3 regions of the Bradyrhizobium xenonodulans genome follow, and region 2 is predicted to be linked to each of the others. Evidence: predicted binding sites of a transcription regulator. Region 2 holds the regulator's gene; each other region holds the start of a gene.
What was found. Region 2 encodes HrcA, which represses chaperone genes, less so after heat shock. Its sites were predicted from a motif close to GTTAGCACTCNCNNNNNGNGAGTGCTAAC; they were not measured.
Positions count from the first base shown of each region.

Region 1: the regulator HrcA is predicted to act here: its motif matches at 1,369-1,397, upstream of I3J27_RS05740 (co-chaperone GroES).
Region 3: the regulator HrcA is predicted to act here: its motif matches at 2,200-2,228, upstream of I3J27_RS24230 (co-chaperone GroES).

Region 1 covers NZ_CP089391.1:1,214,430-1,218,990, reverse strand. The annotation lists gene I3J27_RS05750 (protein phosphatase CheZ) at 1-449, shown strand, start outside; gene I3J27_RS05745 (hypothetical protein) at 652-1,173, opposite strand; gene I3J27_RS05740 (co-chaperone GroES) at 1,489-1,785, shown strand; gene groL (chaperonin GroEL) at 1,896-3,524, shown strand; gene I3J27_RS05730 (hypothetical protein) at 3,668-4,561, shown strand, end outside.
Region 2 covers NZ_CP089391.1:168,494-173,054, forward strand. The annotation lists gene I3J27_RS00780 (hypothetical protein) at 1-376, shown strand, start outside; gene pncA (bifunctional nicotinamidase/pyrazinamidase) at 480-1,202, shown strand; gene grpE (nucleotide exchange factor GrpE) at 1,269-1,874, opposite strand; gene hrcA (heat-inducible transcriptional repressor HrcA) at 1,971-3,059, opposite strand; gene rph (ribonuclease PH) at 3,228-3,941, shown strand; gene rdgB (RdgB/HAM1 family non-canonical purine NTP pyrophosphatase) at 3,953-4,561, shown strand, end outside.
Region 3 covers NZ_CP089391.1:5,082,759-5,087,319, reverse strand. The annotation lists gene lepB (signal peptidase I) at 1-37, shown strand, start outside; gene groL (chaperonin GroEL) at 156-1,796, opposite strand; gene I3J27_RS24230 (co-chaperone GroES) at 1,842-2,156, opposite strand; gene I3J27_RS24225 (usg protein) at 2,536-2,823, shown strand; gene I3J27_RS24220 (cupin domain-containing protein) at 2,991-3,518, shown strand; gene I3J27_RS24215 (NupC/NupG family nucleoside CNT transporter) at 3,654-4,561, opposite strand, start outside.

The DNA.
Region 1 (4,561 bases), 1.0 Mb from region 2:
ACGGCAAAAGCTTCGATGGCGCGGAGATGGCCAAGGTCAATGGCGAGCTCGGCGCAGTCGTCGGCGGCACCGAGCAGGCCACCCAGCAAATTCTCGAAGCTGCCGAGTCGATCGACCAGGCTGCCAGCGCGATGTCGAAGGTGCAATCGGCCGACCAGCAGAAGCGGCTCGCCGACGACATCCAGGAACGCGTCATCTCGATCTTCGAAGCCTGCAACTTCCAGGACCTGACCGGCCAGCGCATCAGCAAGGTCATGACCACGATGAAGTTCATCGAGCAGCACATCAATGCGATGATGGACATCTGGGGCGGCGTCGACGCGATCAAGTCTCACGTCCAGCCGCAGGTCGACAACCGCAGCGAGGACGACAAGCTCCTCAACGGCCCCAAGCTCGCCGGCGACGTCGGCCATGCCTCGCAGGACGACATCGACGCACTGTTCGACTGATCGGACGGCGACAGACAGAAAAACAAAACGCCGGCGAGAGCCGGCGTTTTTTGTTTTTGAGCCCCCTCCGCTGTCATCGTCCGCGAAGGCGGACGATCCAGTATTCCAGAGACGGCAGTGATTGAGCCGAGAAGCTGCGGCGTACTGGATGCCCCGCCCCCGTGCGCAATTGCGCACTACGCGGGGCATGACGAAAGAGAGGCTACGCCCTCGGCGCGCAGCGGACGTAGACCATGTTGCCGTAGCGAGTGGCGGCGTCCTTGTCGATGAAGCGGGTGATCAGGACGCGGCCGTCGAAGGAGACGATCTCACGGTCCTGCTCGCCGGGAGTGGGACCGGCCGGGCCGATATAGTTCTTGCCGCTGGGCGAGCCCTTCAGCCGCAGTTCCTGCGGCGTCGCCTGGTCGGCGAGATGCATGATCACGCCGCCGGAGGAACCTGCGGTGATCACGTAGGGATTCTTGCACTGGGCGCGGGCCGCCGCCTCGGTCCGGGCGCGGTCGGCCGGGTTCTGGAACGAGGCCAGGCCCCAGCGGCCGACGATCTCGTCGGCACGGATGCTCGCCGGCATTTCCGGACCGGTCCCGGGCTCGGCCTCGGGCGGCGGCGAAGACGACGAGAACGACGGCAGGCTCATGCCGCCGCCGCAGGCGCCCAGCAGCAGCGCCAGGCAAGAAGCGGCCGCCAGATTGGCGACCGTGCGCGCGTGAGCCGAACTGATCATGGCATTCCCCCGAACAAGACCATGGCCGCACCCCTCCCGCAGCCAAGCGCAAAACCGCCGCCGGAGCAATGACGTCCTTTGATACGCCGGCGCCCCGATCGAGTTTCCAATGCCACCATCCTATATCCGCCTCACCAATCGCTTAACCACCTTTGCTTGACAGGATCGCGGCCAAGCCATATTTCCGGGCGCACTATTAGCACTCGGAAAGCCCGATTGCTAAGCGCGCCGTTCGATCCTCGGAAAGGGGGTGGACGGAAGCGCCGCCCCACCCACTTCCACTAATTCCGAAGCGAGCCTCCAAAGGGAAACGTCATGGCTAAATCCAAATTTCGTCCGCTGCATGACCGTGTCGTGGTCAAACGTATCGACGCCGAGGAAAAGACCAGGGGCGGCATCATCATTCCGGACACCGCCAAGGAAAAGCCGTCCCAGGGCGAAATCGTCGCCGTCGGCCCCGGCGGCCGTGACGAAGCCGGCAAGCTGATCCCGATCGACCTCAAGATCGGCGACCGCGTGCTGTTCGGCAAGTGGTCGGGCACCGAGGTCAAGATCGACAACGAAGATCTCCTGATCATGAAGGAGTCGGACATCATGGGCGTTCTGGCCTAAGGCCGCCTGCCTGAACAGCCGCTGAATGTCATGCCCGGATCGCGGAGGTCCGGGCATCCATCATTCCGAACCAGCGTCAGACACATCACGAAACACAGGGAATTGCAGACATGGCTGCCAAAGACGTCAAGTTTTCCGGAGACGCGCGCGATCGCATGCTGCGCGGCGTCGACATTCTCGCCAACGCCGTCAAGGTGACGCTCGGCCCGAAGGGCCGCAACGTCGTCATCGAGAAGAGCTTCGGCGCGCCCCGCATCACCAAGGACGGCGTCACCGTCGCCAAGGAGATCGAGCTCGAGGACAAGTTCGAGAACATGGGCGCCCAGATGGTGCGCGAGGTCGCCTCCAAGACCAACGACCTCGCCGGCGACGGCACCACCACCGCGACCGTGCTGGCCCAGGCCATCGTGCGCGAAGGCGCCAAGTCGGTTGCCGCCGGCATGAACCCGATGGACCTCAAGCGCGGCATCGACATCGCGGTCGCGGCCGTCGTCAAGGACATCGAGAAGCGCGCCAAGCCGGTTGCGGCGTCCTCCGAGGTCGCCCAGGTCGGCACCATCTCGGCCAACGGCGATGCCGCCATCGGCAAGATGATCGCGCAGGCGATGCAGAAGGTCGGCAACGAGGGCGTCATCACCGTCGAGGAGAACAAGTCGCTCGACACCGAGGTCGACATCGTCGAGGGCATGAAGTTCGACCGCGGCTATCTGTCGCCCTACTTCGTCACCAACGCCGAGAAGATGACCGCCGAGCTCGAGGACGCCTACATCCTCCTGCACGAGAAGAAGCTGTCGGGTCTGCAGGCCATGCTGCCGGTGCTCGAAGCTGTGGTGCAGTCGGGCAAGCCGCTCGTCATCATCGCCGAGGACGTCGAGGGCGAGGCGCTGGCCACCCTGGTCGTCAACCGCCTCCGCGGCGGCCTGAAGGTCGCCGCCGTCAAGGCGCCGGGCTTCGGCGACCGCCGCAAGGCCATGCTTGAGGATCTCGCGATCCTCACCGGCGGCCAGCTCATCTCCGAAGATCTCGGCATCAAGCTCGAGAACGTCACGGTGAAGATGCTGGGACGCGCGGGCAAGGTGGTGATCGACAAGGAGAACACCACGATCGTCAAGGGCGCCGGCAAGAAGCCGGAGATCGAGGCCCGCGTCGGCCAGATCAAGGCGCAGATCGAGGAGACCACCTCGGACTACGACCGTGAGAAGCTCCAGGAGCGCCTCGCCAAGCTGGCCGGCGGCGTCGCGGTGATCCGCGTCGGCGGCGCCACCGAGATCGAGGTCAAGGAGAAGAAGGACCGCGTCGAGGACGCGCTCAACGCCACCCGCGCCGCGGTGCAGGAAGGCATCGTCCCCGGCGGCGGCGTGACGCTGCTCCGCGCCAAGAAGGCGGTGGGCCGTCTCACCAACGCCAATGCCGACGTTCAGGCCGGCATCAACATCGTGCTGAAGGCGCTGGAAGCTCCGATTCGCCAGATCTCCGAGAACGCGGGCGTGGAAGGCTCGATCGTCGTCGGCAAGATCCTGGAGAACAAGTCCGAGACCTTCGGCTTCGACGCCCAGACCGAGGACTATGTCGACATGATCGAGAAGGGCATCATCGATCCGGCCAAGGTGGTCCGCACCGCCCTTCAGGACGCCTCCTCCGTGGCCGGCCTGCTGGTCACCACCGAGGCCATGGTCGCCGAGATGCCGAAGAAGGAAGCTTCGCCCGCGATGCCCGGCGGCGGCATGGGCGGCTTCTGAGCCGTCCGTTCCGTGACAATGTTGCGAAGGCCGCCTCCGGGCGGCCTTCTTTTTTGCCGACCCTGCCCTTTCGCTTTCCGATTCAACCGGCGGCCAAAACCCACTACGGTGGCGCCAGATTCGATTGCTTGGGGATTTCGTCGATGCGCGCGCTTCTGGTTTGCCCGACAGCTCTTTTGGCCGCCCTGCTCGCCGTGTCCCCGCATCCCGCATCCGCCCAGATGAAGCTGTCGCCCAAGGCCACGGCGCCGGGCGGGCCGGAAACGCGCTATTTCACCTCGATCGACGGGTTGATGGACGGCAATGCCGACGTGATCCTGAAAGAGACGCGGCAGGGCAAGACGGTGACGGCGGCCGTGCTCGATGTCTGCTATCCTGTCGCGAAGAATTCCGACCGCAAGGACCGCTTCGTCGTCAATCTCCAGGTCGCGGGCCAGAACCTGACGGGCACGACGCAGAGCCTCGGTGAGAAGTCGCCGGTGAGCGTCAAGCTGCTGCGCAAGCAGTCCGGGGACAATTTCGAATTCCGCGGCCAGATCAGCATCGGTTCGGTGGTGACCGAGGTCACCTCGCCCGACAATTCCGATCTCAGCGAGAAGGAATTTCAGGACAACCAGACCTCCGACGACGGCATCACGCCGCAGCCGAAGGATTTCACCGACGTCTCGCCGGAGGCGATCGCGGTCAAGGTCAAGCTGGATGCTGCGACCGAGTTCCTGAAGAGCCTGAAGGGCCAGGACGTCGAGGTGACGCTGGCGAGCCTGTCGGTCGGTTGCGATGCGCTGCGCGCCGGCGAGCAGACCATCAACATGTCGGTCGATCCGGAACGGGCCGGCGCGCTGCTGGCCAAATTCAAGGCGATGCCGGGCGTCACCGCCGCGGGCTGGACCGCGGGCATGACCGAGATGGACCGCACCATCCGCTTTGCCGCCGCCGACTGGCGCGACGGCGACAAGCTCAACCGCGACAAGCTCGCGACCGCGGTCGCCGGCGTGCTGAGCAGGACGCTCAGTGCAAAGCCGGTCTCGCAAAACTTC
Region 2 (4,561 bases):
CATCATCCTGGCCGACGGCAACGAGAGCTCAGGCTATGAATCGAAGCCGTTCATGATCCTCGGCCTGATCGGCGCCACCCCGCAAGCCGCCGCCGACCGCGCCCGCTTCGCCCAGGAGGCCGCGCTCCAGATCCCCGGCGTGCGCGAATCTCGCGTCACCATGTCGGAGCCGATCCGCATCAACGGCCAGCAGGGCTTCGAGACCCGGATCGACGGCGTCAGCGGCAAGGAAAAAACCCCGGTGACGGTGGTGCAATGGATCCGCTTCTCCAGCGGCGCCTCGCTGCGCATCATCGCCAGCGCCCCGCGCGACCAGTGGCCCGCCGCCTTCACCCGCTTCCGCGCCGTGCGCGACGGAATTCAGCCGAAGGGCTGAGCCCGAGCGCTGGACAGAGCCGGCTGCATTTTCGGGCTTCTGTTCGCGCACAAGCAGAATTAGGCTTCGTCTCCGTTGGGTTCATCCTGGAGGGAGGCGAACGATGCTGGATCGGCGACAAATCTTGACCGCGCTTGGGACGAGCGCTCTCGTAGCCCTCGGGCCAACCGCACTTCTGGCGGCAGCACCGATCAAGCCGGACGATGCATCCGCGCTGCTCGTGATCGACGTGCAGAACTGCTTCCTGCCGGGCGGCAGCCTCGCGGTGAAGGAAGGCGAGCAGGTCGTGCCCGTGATCAACAAGATCTCGAAAGCGTTTGCGAACGTGGTGATGACGCAGGACTGGCACACGCAAGGCCATATCTCGTTCGCCTCCGTGCACGCCGGCAAGAAGCCGTTCGAGACGGTCGATCTTCCCTACGGCAAGCAGGTGCTGTGGCCCGACCATTGCGTGCAGGGCACCGATGGCGCCGCGCTGTCGAAGGACCTTGCGATCCCGCATGCCGAGCTCATCATCCGCAAGGGCTTTCACAAGGACGTCGACAGCTACTCGGCCTTCCTCGAGGCCGACGGCAAGACCTCGACGGGCCTTGCCGGCTACCTCAAGGGCCGCAAGATCAAGCGCGTCTTCGTCGTGGGATTGGCGACGGATTTCTGCGTCGCCTGGACCGCACTCGACGCGCGCAAGGCGGGCTTCGACGTCTATGTCGTGGAGGACGCCTGCCGCGGCATCGACACGCAGGGTTCACTCGCGAAAGCCTGGGCCGATATGGCCAAGGCCGGCGTGAAGCGGATTCAGTCCGCGGATATCGCGGTGAGCGCGTAAGGCAACTGCCAAACCCTCATGGTGAGGAGACGCGCGCGAGCGCGCTCCTCACAGGATGAGGGCCGCTCAGTTCGACTCGTTGCTGTTGGCGGCGGCAGCCGGTTTCGCGCCGCCCTTGGCGACACCGACCAGAGCCGGGCGGAGCACGCGCTCGCCGATGGTGTAGCCGGCCTGCATGACCTGCACGACGGTGCCCGCGGGCACCGACGCATCCGGCACCTCATACATCGCCTGCTGGAAGTTCGGGTCGAACTTCTGGCCCTGCGGATCGAATTTCTTCACGCCGTGCTTTTCCAGCGCGTTGAGCAGCGAACGCTCGGTGAGCTCGACGCCCTCGATCAGCGAGGTCAGGCCGGGATCGGCCGCGGCCCGCGCCTCGGCCGGAACGGCATCGAGCGCGCGCTGGAGATTGTCGGCGATGTCGAGCACGTCGCGGGCAAAGCCGGTGATGCCGTAGAGCTTGGAGTCGGCGACTTCCTTGCTGGTGCGCTTGCGCAGGTTCTCCATCTCGGCCAGCGTCCGCAGCATGCGGTCGCGCGCCTCGGCGACTTCCTTCTGCAACGTTTCGACCGAGCCCGGCTCCGGATCGTCGGGCATGATGTAGGGTTTCGACACCACGGGCTCGCCGGTCGGCGCGGTCGTGTCTTCGGGCTGCCGGTCTTGATCGGTCATCGACTCTCTTCTCGAACTCGTCTCAAGGGATTGTTGGCCCGGATATCGTGCCTAAGCTTACGAAAATCAAGCGCCCGTGATCGGAGGAAACGCCGGTCAGCCCCCCAAAAGGCGGCTGACGATGCGGGCGGCGTAGTCCACGGTCGGGATCACGCGGGCATAATTCAGCCGTGTCGGCCCGATCACACCCAAAACACCGACGATATGGCCGGCGGCATCCCGATACGGCGAGATGATGGTGGAGGAGCCTGACAAGGAAAACAGCTTGTTCTCCGAACCGATGAAAATGCGCACGCCTTCCGCGGTTTCGGCCCTGCCGAGCAGGTCGATCACGCCGCGCTTGGTCTCGAGGTCGTCGAACAGAAGGCGCACGCGCTCCAGATCCTCCAGCGCATGCAGATCCTCGAGCAGATTGGCGTGGCCGCGGACGATGAGCTGGCGGTCCTCGTTCTCGCCGCCGGACCAGCTCGCAATCCCGGCCGAGATCACCTTTTGCGTCAGTTGGTCGAGCTCGGCACGAGCCTCCCCGAGCGCGGTCTCGAGCTCGAGCCGCGCCTCGGCCAGTGTGCGGCCGCGGATGCGCGCATTGAGGAAATTGCCGGCCTCGGTGATCGCCGAGGAGGGAACTCCCGGCGGCAGCGACAGCACGCGGTTTTCGACCTGGCCATCCTCGCCAACCAGGATCACCAGCGCCTTCTCCGGTTCCAGCCGGACGAATTCGATGTGCTTCAGCCGCGCATTGGATTTCGGCGTCAGCACCACGGCCGCGGCGCGCGTGAGGCCGGACAGCCGCGTCAGCGCCTGGTCCAGCGCCGCCTCGACCGATTGCGCGTGCCCGACGGTGGCAAGCTGGCTCTGGATCGACTGCCGCTCGGGCTCGGTGAGATCGCCAACCTGCATCAAGGCATCGACGAAGAAGCGCAGGCCGAGTTCCGTCGGCAGCCGGCCGGCGGAGGTGTGCGGGGCGTAGATCAGCCCCAGCTGTTCCAGATCGGCCATCACATTGCGGACGGAGGCCGGCGACAGCGGCATGGCGATCAGCCGCGAGATATTGCGCGAGCCCACCGGCTCGCCGGTCGCGAGATAGCTTTCGACAATTTGACGAAAGATGTCGCGAGAACGCTCGTTGAGCTGGGCGAGGCCTGCGCGCGGCGCGATCAGATGGATCGGATCGTGATGGGCCACAGACGATAACTCCTCTCAGATGCTCATAATTTGTCCATCCCCGAGGCTTCTGACAAGCGTGGCGTTTGCGGGGTGGAAAACCGGGGGTGAAAAAGCCTTGTCCTCCCCACTCACCCCCCCTACAAGCACCGCGAACAGCCCTTTTCCGAGAGTTTTGGAGGATTCCCCATGCGGCCAAGCCGCCGTGCGCCCGACGAATTGCGCCCCGTGACGCTGGAGCGCGGCGTGGTCAAATATGCGGAAGGCTCCTGCCTGGTGAAATTCGGCGACACTCATGTGCTGGTGACAGCCACGCTGGAGGACCGCCTGCCGCCGTGGCTGAAGGGCCAGGGCCGCGGCTGGGTCACCGCCGAATATGGCATGCTGCCGCGCGCGACCTCCGAACGCACCCGCCGCGAAGCCTCTGCGGGCAAGCAGAGCGGCCGCACCGTCGAGATCCAGCGCCTGATCGGCCGCTCGCTTCGCACCATCGTCGACCTCGAAGCCCTCGGCGAGCGCCAGATCACGGTCGATTGCGACGTGCTCCAGGCCGACGGCGGCACGCGCACGGCCTCGATCACCGGCGCCTGGGTCGCGCTCGCCGATTGCATCGGCTGGATGAAGGCGCGCAACATGGTCAAGGCCAACGTGATGCGCGACAACGTCGCCGCAATCTCCTGCGGCATCTACAACGGTACCCCCGTGCTCGACCTCGACTATGCCGAGGATTCGGAAGCCCAGACCGACGCCAATTTCGTCATGACCGGCGATGGCCGCATCATCGAGGTGCAGGGCACCGCGGAACGCGAGCCGTTCACGCAGGACGAGTTCCTTGCGCTGATGGCGCTGGCACAGAAGGGCATCGCGCGTCTGGTGGACTTGCAGAAACTGGCTGTCGCGTAGTCAATAGGCCCATGCACCGCCGAATCACCGGAAAGCTCGTCATCGCGACCCACAATCCCGGCAAGCTCGCCGAGATAAAGGAGCTGCTCGCGCCTTACGGCGTCGAGGCGGTGTCGGCCGGTGAGCTCGGCCTCGCCGAGCCGGAAGAGACCGGCAACGATTTTCGTAGCAACGCCGCGATCAAGGCGATCGCGGCCGCGCAGGCGACCAAGCTGCCCGCGTTCGCCGATGATTCCGGCATCGTGGTCGATGCGCTCGACGGCGCGCCCGGGATCTACAGTGCGCGCTGGGCCGGACCGAAGAAGGATTTTGCTGCGGCGATGGCGCAGATCGAGCGCCTGTTGCAGGAGCGCGGCGCGACCACGCCCGACAAGCGCAAAGCACATTTCGTCTCGGCGCTCTGCGTCGCCTGGCCCGACGATCATCTCGAAGAGGTCGAGGCACGCGTCGACGGCACACTGGTCTGGCCGCCGCGCGGGAATGCCGGCTTCGGCTACGATCCGATGTTTTTGCCTGACGGACACGGCCGCACCTTCGGCGAGATGGAAAGCATCGAGAAGCACGGGCTGCCGCCGCTCGGCCTCGGCCTGTCGCACCGCGCCCGCGCCTTCGTGAAACTG
Region 3 (4,561 bases), 3.4 Mb from region 2:
CGAGCCGCACATGGAGCGGCTGGGGAAGGTGTGGTGAGGCGAAGCTGTCCGATCCCGTCATTGCGAGCTCGCGCTCCGCGCGCCCCGGAAGACGAAGGGAGAAACAAAAACCCCGGCATCGCTGCCGGGGTTTCGTAGTTCTCGAGGTGGCTGGATCAGAAGTCCATGCCGCCCATGCCGCCGCCCGGGGGCATCGCGGGACCTGCGCCGCCCTTCTTGGGCAGCTCGGCGACCATGGCTTCCGTGGTGATCAGCAGAGCTGCAACCGAGGCTGCGTTCTGGATCGCGGTACGGACCACCTTGGTCGGGTCGATGATGCCCTTCTTGACGAGGTCGGCATAGTCGCCGGTCTGGCTGTCGAAGCCGTAGGCGTAGGTCTTGTTCTCCAGGATCTTGCCGACGATCACCGAGCCGTCTTCACCGGCGTTGATCGCGATCTGGCGAGCGGGAGCCGACAGCGCCTTGCGCACGATCTCGACGCCGGTCTTCTGGTCGTCGTTCTTGGTGCGCAGGCCCTTGAGCTGCTCGGAGGCACGGAGCAGGGCGACGCCGCCGCCCGGGACAATGCCTTCCTCGACAGCTGCGCGGGTCGCATGCATCGCGTCATCAACGCGATCCTTGCGCTCCTTCACCTCGACCTCGGTCGCGCCGCCGACGCGGATCACCGCGACGCCGCCGGCGAGCTTGGCCAGACGCTCCTGGAGCTTCTCGCGGTCATAGTCCGAGGTGGTTTCCTCGATCTGCGCCTTGATCTGGGCCACGCGCGCCTCGATGTCGGCCTTCTTGCCGGCGCCGTTGACGATCGTGGTGTTCTCCTTGTCGATCATCACCTTCTTGGCGCGACCGAGCATGTTGAGCGTGACGTTCTCGAGCTTGATGCCGAGATCTTCCGAGATCGCCTGGCCGCCGGTCAGGATCGCGATGTCCTGCAGCATGGCCTTGCGGCGATCGCCGAAGCCCGGAGCCTTGACGGCCGCGACCTTCAGGCCGCCGCGCAGACGGTTCACGACCAGGGTGGCGAGGGCCTCGCCTTCGACGTCCTCGGCGACGATGACCAGCGGCTTGCCGGTCTGCACCACGGCCTCGAGCAGCGGGAGCAGCTCGTTCAGCGAGGAGAGCTTCTTCTCGTTGATGAGGATGTAGGCGTCGTCCATCTCAACGCGCATCTTGTCGGCGTTGGTGACGAAGTAGGGCGAGATGTAGCCGCGGTCGAACTGCATGCCCTCGACGACGTCGAGCTCGGTCTCGAGCGACTTGGCTTCCTCGACGGTGATGACGCCCTCGTTGCCGACCTTCTTCATGGCGTCGGCGAGGAACTTGCCGATCTCCGCGTCGCCGTTGGCCGAGATGGTGCCGACCTGGGCGATCTCGTCGTTCGAGGTGACCTTCTTGGAGTTCTTCTGGAGGTCCGCAACGACGGCTTCGACCGCGAGGTCGATACCGCGCTTGAGGTCCATCGGGTTCATGCCGGCGGCAACCGACTTGGCGCCTTCCTTCACGATCGCCTGAGCGAGCACGGTGGCGGTGGTGGTGCCGTCGCCGGCGGCGTCAGCGGACTTGGAGGCGACTTCGCGCACCATCTGGGCGCCCATGTTCTCGAACTTGTCCTCGAGCTCGATCTCCTTGGCGACGGTGACGCCGTCCTTGGTGATGCGGGGAGCGCCGAACGACTTGTCGAGGACGACGTTGCGGCCCTTCGGACCGAGCGTGACCTTCACCGCGTTGGCGAGAACGTCGACGCCGCGCAGCATCTTGTCGCGCGCTTCAACCGAGAATTTGACTTCTTTGGCTGCCATCTGAAATTTTCCTTAGGTAATTTGACGGGAGGGAGAGAGGGGCGCTTAGGCCGCCTTCTTCTTGGAAGCGGGGACGTCGAGGACGCCCATGATGTCGCTTTCCTTCATGATCAGGAGATCGACATTGTCGATCTTGACCTCGGTGCCGGACCACTTGCCGAACAGCACGCGGTCGCCGACCTTCAGGTCGATCGGGATCAGCTTGCCGGCCTCGTCGCGGCCACCCGGGCCGACGGCGACGACTTCACCCTGGGAGGGCTTTTCCTTGGCAGTGTCGGGAATGATGATGCCGCCAGCGGTCTTCTCTTCTGCGTCGATGCGCTTGACCACGACGCGGTCGTGAAGCGGACGGAATTTCATGCAGTCCTCCTAAGCAATTGCTCGGGTTGATGATTTCGGAATTGTTAGCAGTCCATGCCAGCGAGTGCCAGCATGGGCACAGCTGAGATAAGCCAGGAATTTTGCGGGAGCAAGGGCTTCTAGCAGAAAAATAAGCACTCGGCAGGCCGGCCTGCCAAATTCCTTTACCATCGTTAACCGGGTTTGACGGCCCGTATTAGCACGGAGCCCCATCTGCTGCTAACGCATTGAATTTCAACAGCTTGTTAAACTTTTGGGCTTGAGATGGGTTGTCAGTTTGCGTCACATTTCTCTCATGTGAGCGCATCGTTGCCGGGTGGCTCGTAAGCAGCGTACCGGAAAGCCACCCTGAATATGCGCTCCTGAAAAGGAGGTTGGCATGGTCTCGCGGGTTGGGGTGGTTTCCGACGACTTCCGGAAACAGGTGCTGGGTTACGGGCTGACGACGGCGCAAATTCTCTACCGGATGCCGGATCATCCCTCGCTGCTGCAGACCTATGTCTGGCAGAACTACGATCTCTTCCCGAAATTCCCGGCGCTGACCGACTTCCTGGCCTTCTGGCAGGAGAAGCTCGACGGCCCGCTGTTTGCGGTGACCGTCGCGCATTCCAAGCTGATCAAGCCGGCCGAGCTGCGCGCCGTGGACGGCGTGTTCCGGCTGCATTGACCAAAGCACCGCTCTCGTAGGGTGGGCAAAGGCGCGCGCACTTCGCGCGCCGTGCCCACCATCTCTATGCGATTGCATTTGGAATGGTGGACACGCTCCGCTTTGCCCACCCTGCAAGACCTGTTTCCATGCTAGCCTCTCGCCATAACAACAACGGGAGGCCGCCCATGGCCAAGAAAACAAAATCGCGCAGCGCAGCGCAAACCGCGGTGAAGAAGCGGAGTGGCGCCAAGGCGGCGACGCGATCGTCCGCACGCAAGGCCGTGAAATCGAAGGCGCGCACTGTTGCTCCAAGGAAACCCGCCCGCCCGAAGCAGCGCATCGCCATCAGCCATCACCGCGAGGAAGATTTCAAAGCCGACGGCCTGCGGACTTACGCAAAATACCGCGACCTCGGCATCGCCGAAGCCAGCCACGGCCTCGCGCAAGCGCACGTGATCCGGCTGCAAGGTCCCTGCGATCCGAACGAAGTGTCGAAGCTGCACTTCCACGACGTCGAATTCCAGATGGTCTATGTGCTCAAGGGCTGGGTGAAGACCTACATGGACGGCCAGGGCGAGACCCTGATGAAGGAAGGCAGCGCATGGACCCAGCCGCCGAAGATCAAGCACATGATTCTGGACTATTCGGATGACGTCGAGCTGCTGGAGGTGATCCTGCCGGCGGAGTTCAAGACGGTGGAGTTGAAGGCGTAGGCTCTGTCGGGAAGGGCGCGAACGTCTCACCCCTCGTCATTGCGAGGAGCTCTTGCGACGAAGCAATCCAGACTATCTCCGCAGATAGATCTCTGGATTGCTTCGCTTCGCTCGCAATGACGGCGGAGAGACTTCCTACGACAACACCCCCACCACCGCGCCCATCAGGCACGTCGTCAGCGTCCCCGACACGATCGACTTCAGCCCCAGCGCGTTGATCTCCTCGCGCCGCTCCGGTGCCATGACGCCGAGGCCGCCGATCATGATGCCGAGGCTGGCGAAATTGGCGAAGCCGCACATGGCGTAGAGCATGATCAGGCGGGAGCGCGGATCGAGCGCATCGGGCGCGAGCTTCGAGAAGTCGACATAGGCGATCAATTCGTTGAGCACCGTCTTGGTGCCCATCAGGCTGCCAGCCGTCACCGCCTGGTCCCAGGGCAATCCCATCAGCCAGCACACCGGCGCCATCACAAGTCCAAGTAGACGCTGCAACGAGATTGTGGCGCCGCCGATCTCGGGCAACAGGCCGAGGACCGCGTTGACGAGATAGACCAGCGCGACCAGAACCAGCAGCATCGCGACGATGTTGAGCAGCAGCTCGAGGCCGGCGGTGGTGCCTTTCACGATCGCATCCATCGTGCTGGCGACCTCCATGTCGGGGTCTTCCAGCATGCCGCCGGTGCGCTGGTCGGAGGTTTCAGGGACCATGATCAGGCTGACGAGGATCGCGGCCGGCGCACCCAGCACGGAGGCGATGACGAAATGCGCGGCCGCGTCGGGGATGAGCGGAGCAAGGAACGTCGCATAGAGCACCAGCACCGTGCCGGCGATGCCGGCCATGCCGCCGGTCATCACCAGGAACAATTCGCTCCGCGTCATCTGCGCGAGGTACGGCCGCACGAACAGCGGCGCCTCGACCATGCCGAGAAAGATGTTGGCCGCGGTCGAGAGCCCGACCGCGCCGCCGACACCCAGCGTGCGCTCCAGCAGCCAGGCCATGCCGCGCACGACCGGGGGCAGCACCCGCCAGTAGAACAAGAGCG